One region of the Ramlibacter agri genome, then DNA from elsewhere that is predicted to be linked to it. Evidence: predicted binding sites of a transcription regulator. Region 1 holds the regulator's gene; each other region holds the start of a gene.
What was found. The regulator sigma-54, encoded in region 1, starts transcription at its own class of promoters, with help from an activator protein. The targets are predictions, from matches to a motif close to TGGCANGNAANCTGCTTT.

Region 1 (4,632 bases):
CGTGCAGCTGGGCATGGCGGTCGAAGGCCGCCAGCACGGCATCTGCGTCGCCGACCTTGGGCGCCAGCTTGGGATAGGCCAGCACCCGCGCCAGCTCTTCGCGCATCGCCGCCGTGGCCAGCCAGCGCAACGCGCCCTGCTCCAGCCCTGCGGCCAGCGGCTTCACGCGCTCGTCGCTGAACACGAACAGGTCCAGCACGATGTTGGTGTCAAGAACCAGCTGCATAGGCCACCCCAGAAAAATGCTCACGCATTTTCCTGGGGACCCCGGTCCCGGTTCCTGGCCGAGCCGGCCACCATGTCGAAGCGGAACAGGCGGCATTCGATCGGGCCGTTCCACATGGGCACGCGGCGCGATTCCTTCAGCCGCATGCGCGTGGGCAGCTTCGCGTCCGGCACCAGCACCCAGGCGGTCCAGCCGGCGTAGTTCTTCTTCCAGTGCGAAGCGAGCTGGGTGAAGAAATCGCCACCCTGCTCGGTCTGGGCCAGCTCGCGCCCCGGGCGCGCGATGCCGCCCGCCTCGATGCGCTCGCCATAAGGGGGATTGAGCAGCATGACGCCCGGCACGTCGCTGGGCGGCATGCGCTGCAGCGCGTCGCCGCCGCGCAATTGCACTGCCTGCGCCACGCCCGCACGCTCGGCATTGCGCTGCGCGAAGTCGACCATGCGGAAGGCGACGTCGCTGCCGAAGACCGGCGCCGTCGGCGCGCGGCGCGCGGCCTGGGCTTCGGCCTTCAAGGCCTGCCAGTCGGCCGCCTTGTGCGGGCGCAGGCGCTCGAAGCCGAACCGACGCAGCGAACCCGGCGCGATGTTGCAGGCGATCTGCGCCGCTTCGATCGCGATCGTGCCGCTGCCGCAGCAGGGGTCGTACAGCGGCACGGTCGCGTCCCAGCCGCTCGCGGCCAGCATGGCGGCGGCCAGCGTCTCCTTCAGCGGGGCCTCGCCCTTGTCCTCGCGCCAGCCGCGCTTGAACAGCGGCTCGCCGGAGCTGTCGATGTACAGCGTCAGGCTCTCGGCCGCGAGGTGCCCGAACACGCGCACGGCCGGCCGCTGCGTGTCGACGTCGGGCCGCACGCCGCCGCGGTTGCGGAAGCGGTCGGCGACCGCGTCCTTGATGCGCAGCGCGGCGAAATTGAGGCTCTTCAGCGGGCTCTGGTGCGACGTCAGCTCGATCTTGAAGCTCTCGCGCGGCGTGAACCAGTCTTCCCAGGCGACGTTGCTGGCGGCTTCGTAGATGTCCTGTTCGGCGCGATAGGGCCCGTGCCACAGCTGCACCAGCACGCGCTGGGCGAGCCGGCTGTGCAGGTTGAGCTGCATCACCTCGGGCCAGCCGGCCACGAGCTGCACGCCGCCACGGGCCGTGCGCAGGTCGCGCGCGCGCGCGCCGCAGATGCGGGCGACTTCCTCGGCCAGATAGCCTTCCACCCCGCTGGCGCAGGGCAGGAATAAATTGAGAGCGTTCACAGTTCCTTGCGGAGGTTGGCCGGCGCGATGCGCAGCGCCTCGCGATACTTGGCGACGGTGCGGCGCGCGCACTCGATCCCCTGCTCCTTGAGCATCTCGGAGATCTGGCTGTCGGACAGCGGTTTCTTGGCGTTTTCGGCGGCGACGAACTGCTTGATCAGCGCGCGCACCGCGGTGCTGGACGCGTTGCCGCCGGTCTCGGTGCCCAGCGCCGAGCCGAAGAAGTACTTCAGCTCGAAGGTGCCGAAGGGCGTGGACATGTACTTGGCCGTGGTCACGCGCGAGATGGTGGACTCGTGCAGGCCCAGTTCATCGGCGATCTCGCGCAGCACCAGCGGCCGCATGGCGAGTTCGCCGTGCACGAAGAAGTTGTGCTGGCGCTCCACGATGGCGCTGGAGACGCGCAGGATGGTGTCGAAACGCTGCTGGATGTTCTTGATGAACCAGCGCGCCTCCTGCAGCCGCTGCTGCAGCGCCTGGTGGCCTTCGCCGCGGTGCGCCTTGAGCGCGCCGGCATAGACGTCGTGCACGCGCAGGCGCGGCACCACGTCGGGATTCAGCTGCACGCGGAAGCTGGCGCGCGAACTGCGGCCGGCCTTCGTCACCAGCACGTCGGGCACGATGATGTTGCGCTCGACGTCGACGAAGCGGCGCCCCGGCTTGGGCTCCAGCCGCGTGATCAGCGCGATGGCGCCCTTGACCCGGGGCTCGGTCTCGCCGGTCAGCTGCGCCAGGCGCTTGACGTCGCGCCGCGCCAGCAGGTCGATGGGCTGGCTGCACACGCGGATCGCGACCGGGTAGACCTCGTCGTCCGGCGCGTCCTGCTGCAGCGAGCGCAGCTGCAGCATCAGGCATTCGGCCAGGTTGCGCGCGCCCACGCCGGGCGGGTCCAGGCTTTGCAGCAGGCGCAGCGCCACCGTGAAGCGGTGCACCAGCTCTTCCTGCTGCTCGAGGTCTTGCGGCGCCAGGCTGGCGGCCAGGGCCTCCAGCGGCTCTTCCAGGTAGCCATCGTCGTTCAGCGACTCGACCAGGTAGCGCAGCGCCGCCCGGTCTTCCTCGCCCAGGCGCAAGGCCAGCGCCTGGCGATGCAGCCAGGATTGCAGCGACTCGTTGCCGCGCGCGAGCTCGGTGGCGTCGACGTCGTCGTCATCGCCCTGCGACTTGCGGGCCGGCGCCTCGCCGCCCCATTCGCCGTCGTCGGGCACGGTTTCGGTGCTGCCGTCGCCGTCCCAGTTCGGTTCGCTGCTGTCGCCGTCGGAGGCATCGCCGTCACTGTCCGAAGCGGAGCTGGCGCTGCTGTCGGAGGCGGAGCTGCTGCTGTCGTGGCCGTTGGCGGCCTGCGCCACCGGGTCGGATTCGTGTTCGTCGGCGGCCGGCCGCGTGTCGGCCTGGGCGACGCCGAACTCCTCCGGCCCTTCCTCGATGTTCACTTCGAGGAAGGGGTTGTCGTCCAGCATCTGCTGGATTTCCTGGCCGAGTTCCAGCGTGGACAGTTGCAGCAGGCGGATCGACTGTTGCAACTGGGGCGTCAGCGCCAGGTGCTGCGAGACGCGAAGGGAGAGGCCCTGCTTCATGGGTACTGCTTCGAAGCGGCCGTCACATTCGGAAGTGCTCGCCGAGGTACACCCGGCGGACGTCCGCGTTGTTCACGATTTCGGCGGGCGTGCCCTGCGCCAGCACGCGGCCCTCGCTGATGATGTAGGCGTGGTCGCAGATGCCCAGCGTCTCGCGCACGTTGTGGTCGGTGATGAGCACGCCGATGCCGCGCGACTTCAGGAAGCCGATGATGCGCTGGATCTCGATCACGGCGATCGGGTCGATGCCGGCGAAGGGTTCGTCCAGCAGGATGAAGCGCGGCTGCGTGGCCAGCGCGCGGGCGATCTCGACGCGGCGGCGTTCGCCGCCGGACAGCGCCAGCGCCGGCGAATCGCGCAGGTGGTCGACGCGCAGGTCCTGCAGCAGGTCGGTCAGGCGGCGCTCGATCTCGGCCGAGGGCAGCGACTTGCCGTCCGGGCCGCGCTGCAGTTCCAGCACGGCGCGCACGTTGTCCTGCACGTTCAGCTTGCGGAAGATCGACGCTTCCTGCGGCAGGTAGGACAGGCCCAGGCGCGAACGGCGGTGGATCGGCATGTCCTCCACCGGGCGGCCGTCGATGGAGATCTCGCCGCCGTCGGCCCGCACCAGGCCGACGATCATGTAGAACGAGGTGGTCTTGCCGGCGCCGTTGGGGCCCAGCAGGCCCACGACCTCGCCTTTTTCGACGGCCAGCGACACGTCCTGCACCACCTTGCGGCCGCCATAGGACTTGCGCAGGTGGCGCGCCTCCAGGCGGCTGGTTTCGGTCGCGGCCTGCGCGGGCGCTTCGCGCGACGCGAGTTCGGCGTCGCCCATCAACGCTTCTCCCCTCCCAGGGTGCTGCTCTGGCGCAGTTTGGTGGCCGGGGCGGCGGGCGCGGCCGGCGCGGATGCGCCCGGCTTGGGCCCGATGGTCGCGCGCACGCGGCCACCCGGGTTGGACGGGGTCGCCCCGCCGGGGTTGCCGTCCACGTTGAACTGCTCGGTGGTGTTGTTGTAGGTGATGACGGCGCCGGAGGTCTCGTCGCTGAGCTCGGTGCCGCGGTAGCGCCGCATCTCGGCGCGGCCGATGAATTTCACGCGGTCGGCCTTGCCGTCGTATTCGATGGTCTCGCCTTCGCCTTCGATCCACTCGTCGACGCCTTCGCGCTTCTGGCGGAAGAAGGCCCGCTGGCCCGGCGCGGCGGTCACCACGCCGAACTGGTAGCCCTCGGGGTCCTGTTTGACGTTGATCTTGGCCCCGCGAATGATGATGGTGCCCTTGGTCACCACCACGTTGCCGGTGAAGACGCTGGTCTGGTTCAGGTCGTCATAACGCAGCGCATCCGCCTCCACGTTCATGGGCTTGGTGCTGTCGGCCTTTTCCGCGCGGGCGGGAACGGCAGCGAGGGTCGACGCGATGGCCAGGGCCATCAGCAGGGCGCGCAGGACGTGGTTCTTGTTCATAAAGGCACGAAACTTGCTCCGCATTCTATCGGCAAGCCATGCCCCCGGCTCATGACGGGCTTACGGCCGGCGCGGCATGGCGCCACCCCGGAACAATTTCATGGGAAGCCGGCGCCAGGCGGCATCCTAGGCTGCCTGGGCCGCCCCG
Region 2 (4,632 bases), 470 kb from region 1:
CGCGAGTGGGGCAAGGTCGGACCGTGAGCATCACGCGCCGCGGCGCACTGTTTGCGGGGGCCGCGGCGCTCGCCGGCTGCGAGCGCCCGCCCGAGGTCACCGGCGGCTTCGCCGGCGCCAGCTTCACGCGCGGCCACGTGTTGCGCGACCTGAAGAGCGCGCCGGAGCCGGCCGTCTCGCGCCGGGCCGACGTCGTGATCGCCGGCGCGGGCATCGCCGGCCTGGCCGCCGCTCGTGCATTGCGCCAGCGCCATGTCGAGGATTTCGTGCTGCTGGATCTCGAGGACCAGCCCGGTGGCAATGCGCGCGGCTCGCAAGTGAAGGGCATCGGCTGCCCGCTGGGTGCGCACTACCTGCCGGTGCCTTCCGACGATGCCCCGGAGGTGCAGCAGCTGCTGGAGGAACTGGGACTGCGCAAGCGCGTCGCCGGCCGCTGGCAGTACGACGAACGCCACCTGTGCCACGCGCCGCAGGAGCGCCTGTTCTTCCAGGGCAGCTGGCAGGACGGCCTGCTGCCCCTGAACGGCGTCGGCGCGTCGACGCTGGCGCACTACCAGCGCTTCGCGTGCGAAGTGGAGGCGGCGCGCAAGACCGGCGCCTTCCGCATCCCGCAGCGCAGCCACGTGGGCCTGCGCGCCTGGGACGGCGAGACTTTCGCGCAATGGCTGGACCGGCAGGAACTCACCGACCCGCAGCTGCGCTGGTACCTGGACTACTGCTGCCGCGACGACTTCGGCGCCGGGCTCTCGACGGTCGCGGCCTGGGCGGGCCTGCACTACTTCGCCGCGCGCCACGGCTTCCATCCGCCGGGCGCGGACGAAGGCGGCGAGCGCGAGCAGCTGCTCACCTGGCCCGAGGGCAACGGCTGGCTGGTGAATGCGCTGGCCGCGCCACTGGGCGACCGCTTCCGTGGCGGCCAGCTGGTGCTGCGCATTTCGGAGCGGCCGAACGGCGTGGCGGTGGACGTGCTGGACACCCAGGCGCAGCGCGTGGAGCGCTGGCTGGCACAGCGTTGCATCGTCGCGCTGCCCGCCTTTGTCGCGGCCCGCGTCGTCGAGTCGCCGCCGGCGCCGTTGCAGGCGCTGGCCGCCCGCACGCGCTATGCGCCCTGGGTGGTCGCCAACCTGCACTTGTCAGGGCCGCTCGCCGAAGCGCCGGGCATGCCGGCCTGCTGGGACAACGTCCTGTACGGCGCCGGCAGCCTGGGCTACGTGGTCGCCACCCACCAGGACCTGAACCCCGTGCCCGGGCCCACCGTGCTTACCTGGTACTGCGCACCCGGCGAGGCTGCGCGGCCGGAGCTGCTTTCCGCGCCGTGGACCCAGTGGCGCGACCGCATCTTGGAGGAGCTCTCGGTGCCGCATCCAGACCTGCGTGCCAGGCTCACCCACGTGGAGGTCGCGCGGCATGGGCATGCGATGCCCATTCCCGTGCCGGGGGCCATCAGTGCATGGACTGCGCCGCCGGATTCGGCGCGGATGCAGTACGCGCACGGCGATTGGGCGGGCTATTCGATCTTCGAGGAGGCGTTCACCCTCGGGCACCGCGCCGGCGCGCGAAGCTAGTGACCAAGCCGCCCGTGCGCCTGTGCTTCGCGGGCCAGCACGGAGCTGAAAGTCCCGAGCGCTTCCTTGTGCAGCAAGCGCTTGATCTCGCCGACGACGGTGGGGTCGGCCTGCGCCAGCTGCGTGGCGATGGCGAGCGCTTCCTCCCGCGCGTCCTCCGCCAGCTTCCACACGAGCCCCCAGCGTTCCGCCTCTTCGGCGGTAAGGGGCTGCCCAAGCAGCAGCGCACCCTTGGCGCGCGCGAGGCCCACCTTGCGCGGCAACAGCGCGAACACGCCGCCGGTGCCGAACAGGCCGACGTTCACCTCAGGCAGCTGGAAGCGCGCATCGCGCGCCGCCACCACGATGTCGCAGGCGAGCAGCAGCTCCAGGCTGGCGCCGACGGCCCAACCCTGGCAGGCGGCGACCACCGGCTTCGCGCCATCGACCCAGGCCGCGGCCAGCTGCTGCAGCACTGCCACGAATTCCGGCGTGGGCGGCTCGTCGCGGTCCTTGCCGGCGCAGAAGGCACGGCCTGCTGCGGTGAGGAACAGCACGCGCACGGACTCGTCTTCCTGCGCGGCGCACACGGCCTCCAGCAGCGCGGAAGCGAGCGGTTGCGTGAGCGCATTCAGGCGCTCGGGGCGGTCGAGACGGAGCTCGCACACGCCCGGGGCCGGGGTGAGGCGAGTGAGCATGCCGGGAGCCGCGGTGCGCCTTGCGGGCTCTCCGCGGCCGGTGGGTTACTGGTAGGTGTCCGAAGAGACGCCGGTCGTGTCCGAATGGCAGTTGCCTGGCAGCGCATTGCGCACCGGCTGCCAGTCGGAGCCGCAGGTCCAGCCGCGCACGCTCTTGCCCAGGTCGTTGGGCGTGGTCATGAACCCGCCGTCGACACGGGTCGGGATCAGGTAGATGTGCCGGCCGTCCACCAGGCCGTCCAGGTTCTGGATCGTCACCTGGATCACGCCGTTCGAGGAGGTCTTCACCGAGCTGGCGTAGTTGGTGCCGGCGGTCGGGCTTTCGCAGCCCCAGCTGCCGGGGTTGGGCGCACTATCGCGCACCAGGTAGTTTTCGCTGACCGCCGTCTTGCAGTTGGTGCCGGCCATGACGACTTCGGAAATGCGCGCCCTGCGGGTGTAGTCCCGCATCTGCGCCAGCGCGATCGACGACAGGACGGCAAGGATGCACATGCTGATGATCAATTCGACCAGCGTGAACCCCTGCTGCCGCTTTTGCTTGAACCCTACCTTGCTTTTCATGACTTCACCTCGCGAGGTAACTCAAGGCAACTGCCGTGCCAAGCAGTTCCTGTGCAGTAAGTCACGCCCGGCGGGCTCCCAATTGACATTTTGTGGCAACTTGGGAGTTTTGGGTGCCGAAATTTGAGCCTAAAGCCTGAACGACAGCAGGGGTGCTTAGGGAGGGGGATTAAGGGGCGCCGGGCGGCACCGCGCGGCTAGCCGCGCATCAAGGCTTCGATCTCGTCGGCCTTCACCGGCACGCCGCGGGTGATCAGGTCGCAGCCGGTGGCCGTGACGATGGCGTCGTCCTCGATGCGGATGCCGATGTTGTGGAACTGCTCCGGCACGCCAACGCCTGGGCGCACGTAGATGCCCGGCTCGATGGTCAGCACCATGCCCGGCTGCAGGATGCGGCTCGGACGGTTCTTGATGACCTCGCCCGAAAGCGGGTCGCGCCGTTCGCTGACCTCGCCCGCCTGCCCCGGCTCGACGTAGCTGCCGGCGTCGTGGACGTCCATGCCCAGCCAGTGGCCGGTGCGGTGCATGTAGAAGGGGAAATAGGCGCGCTGCTCGATCACGTCTTCCAGCGAGCCGACCTTGTCGCGATCCAGCAGGCCGACGTCCAGCATGCCCTGCGCCAGCACCTTCACGGCCGCCTCGTGCGGGTCGGTGAAGCGGGCGCCCTGCCGGGTGGCGGCCGCGGCCGCTTCCTGCGAAGCCAGCACGATGTCGTACAGCGCGCGCTGCGGGCCGGTGAACTTGCCGTCGGCCGGGAAGGTGCGGGTGATGTCGCTGGCATAGCCATCGAGCTCGCAGCCGGCGTCGATCAGCACCAGCTCGCCGGCGCGCACGGGCGCCACGTCGGCGCGGTAGTGCAGCACGCAGGCGTTGGCGCCGGCGGCCACGATGGAGCCGTAGGCCGGGTACTGCGAGCCGCCTGCGCGGAATTCGTGCAGCAGTTCGGCGTCCAGGTGGTACTCGCGCACGTCGCGGCCTTCGCGCAGCATGCGGGCGCTGGTCTGCATGGCCCGCACGTGGGCGCGCGCGCTGATGGCGGAGGCGCGGCGCATGATGTCCTGCTCGTGGGCGTCTTTCACCAGGCGCATCTCGTCGAGGACGGCGCACAGGTCACGCTGCTGCTCCGGGCACAGCGCGCCATAGCGCACGCGGGCCCGCACCTGGTTCAGCCAGCCGGCCACCCGCTGTTCCAGCCCGGTGTGGGTGGCGAAGGGGAACCAGACCGTTTCCTGGTTTTCCAGCAGCTTGGGCAACTGCGCGTCCAGTTCGCTGACGGGAAAGGCGGCGTTCACGCCCAGCGCGCCGACCGCGGCCTCGGGGCCCAGGCGATAGCCGTCCCAGATCTCCCGTTCCAGGTCCTTGGGCTGGCAGAACAGCGTGCTGCGGCCGTCGCCGGTGACCACCAGCCACGCGTTCGGCTCGGTGAAGCCGGTCAGGTAGTAGAAGTAGCTGTCGTGCCGGAACAGGAAGTCGGAGTCGCGGTTGCGCTGCCGCTCCGGCGCCGTGGGGATGAGGGCGATGCCGTTGGCCCCGAGTTGGGCCGCCATGCGGGCGCGGCGCTGGGCGTAGACCGAGGTGGGAACGGTGGTGTTCATGGACGTGATTGTGGCGGTTCCGCCCGGTGGGCGGGTGCCCCGCGATGGCCCTGCTGGGCCTTGCGCACCTGGGCCGCCAGCTCGCCCCAGCCGGCTTCGGCGAGCGCATCGGACAGCCTGCGCGGCTCGAGGCCGGACGGCGCCTGCGGATGCTCCACCCGATCCAGCTGCGCCGGGCTGAGGCCACGCACGAAATCCTCGGCCTGGGCGGCGCCGGCGAAGTTCCACCAGCGC
Region 3 (4,632 bases), 1.5 Mb from region 1:
GTACAGCAAGCCGAACAGCGCCGCCAGCAATGGCGCGATCACCAGCATCAACAGCAGGAAGTGGCCCAGGCCGGTATCCAGGTAAGGCCAGGCACGGCGCGGCAGCAGCGCCCGCAGCGCGCCAGACCACTGCGCGGACAGGCTCGCCTGCGGCTTGCACAGGTCGCCGCAGCGCGCGTCGAGCGTGCAGCACAGCGAGCAGATCGGTCCGCGGTAGGCCGGGCAGTGGGCCATGTCGGGGCCTTCGTAATCGCGCTCGCAGATGACGCAGCGTTGCGTCGCGAGGTGCGCAGCGGAGCTGCGCACCCTACGGGCGTCGCTGTCGGCGCCACGCGCGATGTAATACCGCCCTTTCGTCCCCCACGCGATCAGAGGCGCGGCCACGAACGCCACGCCCATCGCAATCAACGCCGAAAACGCCTGCGCCATGGGCCCGAACACGCCCAGGTAGGCGCTGATGGACACCGCCGAAGCCAGCGCCATCGCGCCCACGCCCACCGGGTTGATGTCGTACAGGTAGGCGCGCTTGAACTCGATGCCCTTGGGCGACAGCCCCAGCGGCTTGTTCACCACCAGGTCGGCCACCACGGCCATCATCCAGGCGATGGCGATGTTGGAGTACAGCCCCAGCACGTCGCCCAGCGCCTCGAACACGTTCATCTCCATCAGCATGAAGGCGATGAGCGTGTTGAACAGCACCCACACCACGCGGCCCGGGTGGCTGTGCGTGACGCGCGAGAAGAAGTTGGACCAGGCCAGCGAGCCCGCATAGGCGTTGGTGACGTTGATCTTCAGCTGCGAGATCACGACGAAGGCCGCAGTCGCCGCCACCGCCCACCCGTAGTGCGGGAACACGTACTCGTAGGCAGCCAGGTACATCTGGTTCGGGTCGACCGCGCGGTCCGTCGGCACCATGTGCTTGATCGCGAGGTAGGCGAGCAGCGCGCCCCCCAGCATCTTGACCACGCCCAGCACCACCCAGCCCGGGCCGCCCGCCAGCACGCCCGCCCACCAGGCGCGCCGGTTGGCCGCGGTGCGCGCCGGCATGAAGCGCAGGTAGTCGGCCTGCTCGCCCATCTGCGTGATGAGGGCGATGCCCACGGTCAGGGCGGCACCAAACAAGTGCAGCTCGAAGCCGCCAGCCTGCGATTTCTCACCGGCATAGTGCAGGATTCCGGCAAATGCACCAGGATCGCGCGCCAGGACGAAGGCGAAAGGCACCACCAGCATCACCAGCCACAGGGGCTGGGTCCAGGCCTGCAAGCGGCTGATGGCGGACACCCCGTGCGTCACCAACGGGATCACGACGAGCGCGCAGGCCAGGTAGCCCCAGGTGGGCGGGATGCCCAGCGCGAGGTCCAGCGCATAGGCCATCACCGCCGCTTCCAGCGCGAAGAAGATGAAGGTGAAGCTGGCGTAGATCAGCGAGGTGAGCGTCGACCCGATGTAGCCGAAGCCGGCGCCGCGCGTCAGCAGGTCCATGTCGACGCCGTAGCGGGCCGCGTAGATGCTGATCGGCAAGCCGGCGACGAAGATGATGAAGCCCGTGGCCAGGATCGCCCAGAAGGCATTGAGGAAGCCGTACTGCACCAGCAAGGTCGCACCCACGGCCTCCAGCACCAGGAAGGACGCCGCGCCGAAAGCGGTGTTGGCCACGCGGAAGGCCGACCAGCGCCGGAAGCGCTGCGGCGTGTAGCGCAGGGCGTAGTCCTCCATCGTCTCGCTGGCGACCCAACTGTTGTAGTCGCGGCGCACCTTGACGACCTGCTGGGGGATGGGGTGGGACTGGCTCACGCAACCGAGCTGCATCTTTCGTGCCGGGGAAGACGGGCTTCCGAACTGCAGGACTTCCGAACGCAAAAGACGCAAAGGGGCGCAAAGGACGCAAAAAAGTCCTTTGATTTTCTTTTGCGTCCTTTGCGTAGCTTTCGCGTCCTTTGCGTTCGGAAGTCCTGCCTTCCGGAAGTCCGCATTGGAAATCTCACCTTGGCCCGGGACTTGCACTAGGATGGTTCACACCATGGAACTCACGCCCCGCGAGAAAGACAAGCTGCTGCTGTTCACCGCCGCCCTGCTGGCGGAACGGCGCCGCGCCCGTGGCCTCAGGCTCAACTACCCCGAGGCGATGGCCCTGATTTCGGCCGCCGTCATGGAGGGCGCGCGCGATGGCAGGAGCGTCGCGCAACTCATGAGCGAAGGCCGGACCGTCCTCACCCGCGAAGACGTCATGGAAGGCGTGGCCGAAATGATCCCCGAGATCCAGGTCGAAGCCACCTTCCCCGACGGCACCAAGCTGGTCACCGTGCATCAACCCATCGTCTGAACCGCCATGAAAACAAGAACCTTCTGGCTGGCTGCGGCCGCCCTGCTCGCCACCGCCGCCCAGGCCCACAACGGTGACACGCCGCATACGCACGCGGGCTTCCTCGCCGGCTTCGTGCACCCGTTGACCGGCTTCGACCACCTGGCGGCGATGGTCGCCGTGGGCTTGTGGAGCGCCCTGGCCGTGCGGCCGGTGTGGCTGGCGCCCGCGGCCTTCGTCGGGACGCTGCTCGCCGGCGCGCTGGCCGGCTTCGCCGGCCTGCAGGTTCCGGCCGTCGAACCCATGATCGCCGCTTCGCTGCTGGCGCTGGGCCTGCTGGTGGCCACGCAGCGCCGGCTGCCGCTGGCCGCCGCGGCGGCGCTGGCCGGCGGCTTTGCCTTCTTCCACGGCGCCGCGCACGGCTTCGAGCTGGCCGAAGGCGGCGGTGCCGCGCTCGCCGGCATGGTGCTCGCCACCGCGCTGCTGCATGCTACCGGCATCGCGCTGGGCCGGCTGGTGCTGGCGCGCCATCGCTGGCTGCCGGTGGTGTCGGGAAGCGGCGTCGCCCTGCTGGGCGCCACCCTGCTGGCCCGCCTGGCATGAGCCCGCCGGGCCGCCCCAAGGGCGAATACCGCAATGCGCAGCATGGAGGTTGCTGAATGACCCCGGGCGAACTGTTCACCGATGCCGGCGACCACGCGCTCAACGCGGGCCGCCGCACCGTCACGCTGGCGGTGCAGAACACCGCCGACCGGCCGATCCAGGTCGGCTCGCATTACCACTTCGCCGAGACCAACGGCGCGCTGCAGTTCGACCGCGCAGCAGCCAAGGGCATGCGCCTGAACATCGCTTCCGGCAACGCGGTGCGCTTCGAGCCGGGCCAGCAGCGAACGGTGGAGCTGGTGGACTTCGCCGGCGACCGCGTCATCCACGGCTTCCGCGGCTTGGTGCAAGGAAAAGTCTGATGGCCACCATTCCCCGCCGCGCCTACGCGGAAATGTTCGGGCCCACCAAGGGTGACCGCATCCGCCTCGCCGACACCGAGCTGGTGATCGAAGTCGAGGACGACTACACCCTGCGTGCCGGCGGCTACGGCGAAGAGGTCAAGTTCGGCGGCGGCAAGACCATCCGCGACGGCATGGCGCAGTCCCAGCGCACCAATGCCCAGGGTGCGATGGACACGGTGCTGACCAACGCGCTGATCATCGACCACTGGGGCATCGTCAAGGCCGACATCGGCTTGAAGGGCGGCCGCATCGCCGCCATCGGCAAGGCCGGCAACCCCGACACGCAGCCGGGCGTGGACATCGTCATCGGCCCGGGCACCGAGATCATCAGTTGCGAAGGCTCCATCGTCACGGCCGGCGCCATCGACAGCCACATCCACTTCATCTGCCCGCAGCAGATCGAGGAAGCGCTGGCTTCCGGCGTCACCACCATGTTCGGCGGCGGCACCGGCCCGGCCACCGGCACCTTCGCCACCACCTGCACGCCGGGACCGTGGAACATCGAGCGCATGCTGCAGGCTGCCGATGCCTTCCCGATGAACCTGGGCTTCATGGGCAAGGGCAACGCCAGCCTGCCGCAGGCGCTGCGCGAACAGGTGGAGGCCGGCGTCATCGGCCTGAAGCTGCACGAGGACTGGGGCACCACGCCCTCGGCCATCAGCAACTGCCTGGACGTGGCGGACGAGATGGAAGTGCAAGTCGCCATCCACTCCGACACGCTCAACGAATCCGGCTTCGTCGAGAACACGATCGCGGCCACCAAAGGACGCGGCCTGTGCGCCTTCCACACCGAGGGCGCCGGCGGCGGCCACGCGCCGGACATCCTGCGCGTGGTGGGCGAGGCCAACTTCCTGCCCTCGTCGACCAACCCGACGATGCCCTACACGGTGAACACGCTGGACGAGCACGTGGACATGCTGATGGTGTGCCACCACCTCGACCCCGCGATCCCGGAAGACCTGGCGTTCGCGGAGAGCCGCATCCGCAAGGAAACGATCGCGGCCGAGGACATCCTCCACGACCTGGGCGCGATCAGCATGTTCAGCAGCGACTCGCAGGCCATGGGCCGCGTGGGCGAGGTGGTGCTGCGCTGCTGGCAGACTGCGCACAAGATGAAGCTGCAGCGCGGCAAGCTGCCGGGCGACGGCGAGCGCCACGACAACTTCCGCGCCAGGCGCTACGTCGCCAAGCTGACGATCAACCCCGCCATCGCGCACGGCATCTCGCATGAAGTGGGCAGCATCGAACCGGGCAAGTGGGCCGACCTGGTGGTCTGGAAGCCGGCTTTCTTCGGCGTCAAGCCGGCACTGATCCTCAAGGGCG
Region 4 (4,632 bases), on a different contig from region 1:
GGCCGCCCGGATAACCCAGGCCCAGCAGCTTGGCTGACTTGTCGAAGGCTTCGCCGGCGGCATCGTCGATGGTCTCGCCCAGCAGCGTGTAGCGGCCGACGCCGTCCACCTGCATCAGCTGCGTGTGGCCGCCGGACACCAGCAGCGCCACGAAAGGAAACTCCGGCGGGTCGGCACTGAGGAAGGGCGACAGCAGGTGGCCTTCCAGGTGGTGCACGCCCAGCACCGGCTTGCCCAGCGCCGCGCCCATGGCACAGGCCACGCCCGCGCCCACCAGCAGCGCGCCGGCCAGGCCCGGCCCACGGGTGTAGGCCACGACGTCGATGTCGGCGACGGTGCGGCCGGCCTCGTCCAGCACCTGCTGCGCGAGCGGCAGCACGCGCCGGATGTGGTCGCGGCTGGCCAGTTCCGGCACCACGCCGCCATAGGCCTGGTGCATCTCGATCTGGCTGTGCAGCGCGTGCGCCAGCAGCGCCGGCACGGGCTGGCCGCCGGTTTGCACCAGCGCCACGCCGGTCTCGTCGCAGGAGGATTCGATGCCGAGCACGATCATGCGGCGAGTTTAGCCCCGGCATGCTTGTTGCTGCTGTCCGGGGGTCAATGCGATCCGGATCCAGCTTCCTCCTTGCCGCCCGCCAGTGCGAGATCGCCGAGCTCGAGCAGCTCGGGCGCACCGGCGAGCTTGTCGGCGCCATCGGGCGCTTCATCCACGCGCTGCAGCGCGAGCGCGGCATTTCCAACATCTACCTCGTCTCCCAGGGCCGGCGCTTCGCCACGCAGCGCGTGACGCAGGTGGACGAATGCGCTGTCGTGGAGCAGGAAGCGCGGGGCCGCTTCGACGAGCTCGACACCGAAGCCACGCGCGTGCGCAACGGTTCGCGCCTGTTCAGTCGCATCGCCTTCGTGCTGCACGGCCTGGACGGGCTGCCCGCGCTGCGCGAGCGCGTCGCCACGCGCGAACTCTCGCCCGCGGACGCCTCGGCGGCCTACACGCGGCTGGTGAACGGCCTGCTGGCGGTGGTGTTCGAAGCGGCCGATGCCGCCACCGACCCCGAGATCTCGCGCGCGCTGGTGGCGCTGTTCAACTTCATGCAGGGCAAGGAGTTCGCCGGCCAGGAGCGCGCTTTCGGTGCGCGCGCCTTCGCCGGCGGCGGCATCGACGCGGCCGGGCAGCAGCAATGGCAGCACCTGATCGAGTCGCAGCAAGCCTGCCTGCAGGTGTTCGCCGCTTTCTCCGAGGCGGCGGTGCTGCAGGCCGAACAAGCCGGGCGCGACGTGCTGGCCCTGGCCGAAGTGGAGCGCATGCGCCGCGTGGGCTGCACCGGGCACATCCTCGACCCTGAGCTGAGCCACGCCTGGTACGAATGGGCCACGCGCCGCATCGACGCGATGCGGGCCATGGAGGACGTGCTGGCCGGCCACCTGCAGCGCCTGTGCGCGAGCCGCATCGAGCGCGCCCGAGACGAACTGCGCGACCAGCGAGCGCTGCTGGCCGAACTTTCGCAGCAGGCGGCGAGCGCCGCCGCCCCGGCCCCGTACGGCCCGCACCTGGAACGCTCGATCCTCGAACTGGTGCAGGAGCAGTCGCAACGCCTGCAGGCCATGGGCGACGAGCTCGATGCGGTCCGCGCCTCGCTCAACGAACGCAAGGCCGTCGAGCGCGCCAAGGGCCTGCTGATGGCGCACCGCGCGATGAGCGAGGACGAGGCGTACAAGACCCTGCGCCAGATGGCCATGAACCAGAACCGGCGGCTGGTCGACGTGGCGCAGGCGGTGCTGTCGCTGGCGGACGTGTTGCCGGGGGTGCGCTGAGGCGCACTGTTGCGGTGCACAAACGCTGGCACGCCTCCTGCTAACCACTGGGTAACGCACGCCAACGTCGGCGCGCGATCAGGTTTCCCGAATCCGGACAACGGCGTCCATCCCGCGTGCGCGAGCAGGCGGTCGATGGGCGCCGTTTCTTTTTTGTTTCTTCGCAACCCTGGAGCACAAGATGCAAGACCTCTCCCGCCGCACCGTCCTCAAAGGCGCCGCCCTCGCCGCCGGCTTCCCCGGCATCGTCATGGCGCAAGGCACCACGCTGGAGACCAAGGCCGCCAAGCTGGGCTTCATCGCGCTCACCGACGCCGCCCCGCTGTTCGTGGCCGACGAGAAGGGCTTCTTCAAGAAGCACGGCATGACGGAGGTCGAAGTCCTCAAGCAATCGTCCTGGGGCACCACGCGCGACAACCTGGTGCTCGGCTCCAGGAGCAACGGCATCGACGGCGCGCACATCCTCACGCCCATGCCCTACCTGCTCACCACCGGCGCCGTCACGCCCAACAACGTGCCGGTGCCGATGGCGATCCTGGCCCGCCTGAACCTGGGCGGCCAGGGCATCTCGGTGGCCAACGAATACAAGGACCTCAAGGTCGGCCTGGACAACAAGGAGTTCGGCAAGGCCCTGCTCGCCAAGCGCGTGAAGACCGGCAAGGCGGTCAACGCCGCCATGACCTTCCCCGGCGGTACGCACGACCTGTGGCTGCGCTACTGGATGGCCGCCGGCGGCGTCGACCCCAACCGCGACATCAACACCATCGTGGTGCCGCCGCCCCAGATGGTGGCCAACATGAAGGTCGGCAGCATGGACACCTTCTGCGTCTGCGAGCCCTGGAACCTGCAGCTCATTCACCAGAAGATCGGCTACACAGCGCTCACCACCAGCGAGCTCTGGATGAACCATCCGGAAAAGGCCTTCGCCATGCGCGCCGACTACGTGCAGGCCAACCCGAACTCCAGCAAGGCGCTGCTGAAGGCGGTGATGGAAGCGCAGATGTTCTGCGAAGACCCCAAGAACCGCGCCGAGGTGGCCGAAATCTGCGCCCGCCGCCGCTGGATCAGCGCGCCGGTGGAAGACATCGTCGACCGCATCAAGGGCGACTTCGACTACGGCAGCGGCCGCGTCGTCAGCAACAGCCCGTTCCAGATGCGCTACTGGAAGGACAACGCCAGCTATCCCTTCCAGAGCCACGACCTGTGGTTCCTCACCGAGAACCAGCGCTGGGGCTACCTGCCCATGAACCTGGACACCAAGGCGCTGATCGCCAAGGTGAACCGCGAGGACCTGTGGCGCGCCGCCGCCAAGGAGCTGGGCGTGGCCGCCAAGGACATCCCCGCCTCCACCTCGCGCGGCGTCGAGAAGTTCTTCGACGGCAAGGTGTTCGACCCGGCCAACCCGAAGAAATACCTCGACAGCCTGGCCGTCAAGAACGTCAAGGGCGCCGCGGCGTGAAGGACAGGACATGAGCACCCTCGAATCCCTTCCCCTCGCGCCGCCGGCCGCGCCCGGCGCGCTGCGCACCTGGGCGGCCAGCCTGGCCCGCGGCTTCATGACCCATGTGCTGCCGCCGCTGGTGATCGTCGGCTTCCTGGTCCTGGTCTGGCAGGTGCTGGGCTCGCGGCCCGGCGCCGCGCTGCCCTCGCCGAGCAAGGTGGTGCAGGACACCTGGGAGCTGATCGTCCATCCCTGGTACGACCACGGCGGCAACGACGTCGGCATCGCCTGGCAGCTGCTCGCCAGCCTGAAGCGCGTGGCCTACGGCTACTCGATCGCGGTGGTGGTCGGCGTCAGCCTGGGCGTGCTGGTGGGCCAGAGCACCTGGGCGCTGCGCGGCCTGGACCCGCTGTTCCAGATCCTGCGCACGGTGCCGCCGCTGGCCTGGCTGCCGATCTCGCTGGCCGGCTTCCGCGACGGCCATCCCTCGGCCATCTTCGTCATCTTCATCACCTCGATCTGGCCGATCATCATCAACACCAGCATCGGCATCCGGAACATCCCGGAGGACTACCGCAACGTGGCGAAGGTGATCCGCCTGAACGGCTACGAGTACTTCGCCAAGATCATGCTGCCGGCCGCCGCGCCTTTCATCTTCTCGGGGCTGCGCATCGGCGTGGGCCTGTCGTGGCTGGCGATCATCGCCGCGGAGATGCTGATCGGCGGCGTGGGCATCGGCTTCTTCATCTGGGACGCCTGGAACAGCTCGCGCCTGAGCGACATCATCCTGGCGCTCCTCTACGTCGGCCTCGTGGGCTTCGCCCTGGACCGCGTCGTCGCCTTCATCGGCCGCAAGGTCACCCGTGGGACTTCCGCAGCATGAGCAACGCCTACCTCTCCCTCTCCCGCGTCGACATGGCTTTCGGCGCCAACGTGGTGCTCAAGGGCATCGACCTGGCCGTGCAGCGCGGCGAGTTCATCTCGCTGATCGGCCACTCCGGCTGCGGCAAGAGCACGGTGCTGAACATCGTGGCCGGACTGCTGAAGGCCAGCTCCGGCGGCGTCATCGTCGATGGCCGCGAAGTGAACGCGCCCGGCCCGGACCGCGCCGTGGTGTTCCAGAATCACTCGCTGCTGCCCTGGCTGACGGTCTACCAGAACGTGGAGCTCGCGGTCGACAAGATCTTCCGCGGCTCGCGCACGAAGGCCGAACGCAAGGACTGGATCCTGCACAACCTGGCCATGGTCAACATGTCGCACGCGCTGGAGCGGCTGCCTTCGGAGATCTCGGGCGGCATGAAGCAGCGGGTGGGCATTGCCCGCGCGCTGGCCATGGAACCCAAGGTCCTGCTGCTGGACGAGCCCTTCGGCGCGCTCGA

Region 2: the regulator sigma-54 is predicted to act here: its motif matches at 2,827-2,844, upstream of HHL11_RS02495 (pilin).
Region 3: the regulator sigma-54 is predicted to act here: its motif matches at 1,988-2,005, upstream of HHL11_RS07265 (urease subunit gamma).
Region 4: the regulator sigma-54 is predicted to act here: its motif matches at 1,839-1,856, upstream of HHL11_RS22080 (CmpA/NrtA family ABC transporter substrate-binding protein).

Annotation. Positions count from the first base shown of each region.
Region 1 is NZ_JABBFX010000001.1:24,326-28,957, forward strand. Features, by position in the region: gene HHL11_RS00165 (PIN domain-containing protein) at 1-226, opposite strand, end outside; gene HHL11_RS00170 (THUMP domain-containing protein) at 247-1,464, opposite strand; gene HHL11_RS00175 (RNA polymerase factor sigma-54) at 1,461-3,038, opposite strand; gene lptB (LPS export ABC transporter ATP-binding protein) at 3,061-3,855, opposite strand; gene lptA (lipopolysaccharide transport periplasmic protein LptA) at 3,855-4,484, opposite strand; gene HHL11_RS00190 (methyl-accepting chemotaxis protein) at 4,611-4,632, opposite strand, start outside.
Region 2 is NZ_JABBFX010000001.1:496,180-500,811, forward strand. Features, by position in the region: gene HHL11_RS02480 (polyamine aminopropyltransferase) at 1-27, shown strand, start outside; gene HHL11_RS02485 (FAD-dependent oxidoreductase) at 24-1,565, shown strand; gene HHL11_RS02490 (enoyl-CoA hydratase/isomerase family protein) at 1,562-2,242, opposite strand; gene HHL11_RS02495 (pilin) at 2,288-2,803, opposite strand; gene HHL11_RS02500 (aminopeptidase P N-terminal domain-containing protein) at 3,001-4,398, opposite strand; gene HHL11_RS02505 (ankyrin repeat domain-containing protein) at 4,395-4,632, opposite strand, start outside.
Region 3 is NZ_JABBFX010000001.1:1,498,861-1,503,492, reverse strand. Features, by position in the region: gene HHL11_RS07270 (hybrid sensor histidine kinase/response regulator) at 1-1,809, opposite strand, end outside; gene HHL11_RS07265 (urease subunit gamma) at 2,021-2,323, shown strand; gene HHL11_RS07260 (HupE/UreJ family protein) at 2,330-2,905, shown strand; gene HHL11_RS07255 (urease subunit beta) at 2,962-3,267, shown strand; gene ureC (urease subunit alpha) at 3,267-4,632, shown strand, end outside.
Region 4 is NZ_JABBFX010000002.1:743,337-747,968, forward strand. Features, by position in the region: gene tsaD (tRNA (adenosine(37)-N6)-threonylcarbamoyltransferase complex transferase subunit TsaD) at 1-553, opposite strand, end outside; gene HHL11_RS22075 (nitrate regulatory protein) at 601-1,812, shown strand; gene HHL11_RS22080 (CmpA/NrtA family ABC transporter substrate-binding protein) at 1,994-3,271, shown strand; gene ntrB (nitrate ABC transporter permease) at 3,282-4,136, shown strand; gene HHL11_RS22090 (ABC transporter ATP-binding protein) at 4,133-4,632, shown strand, end outside.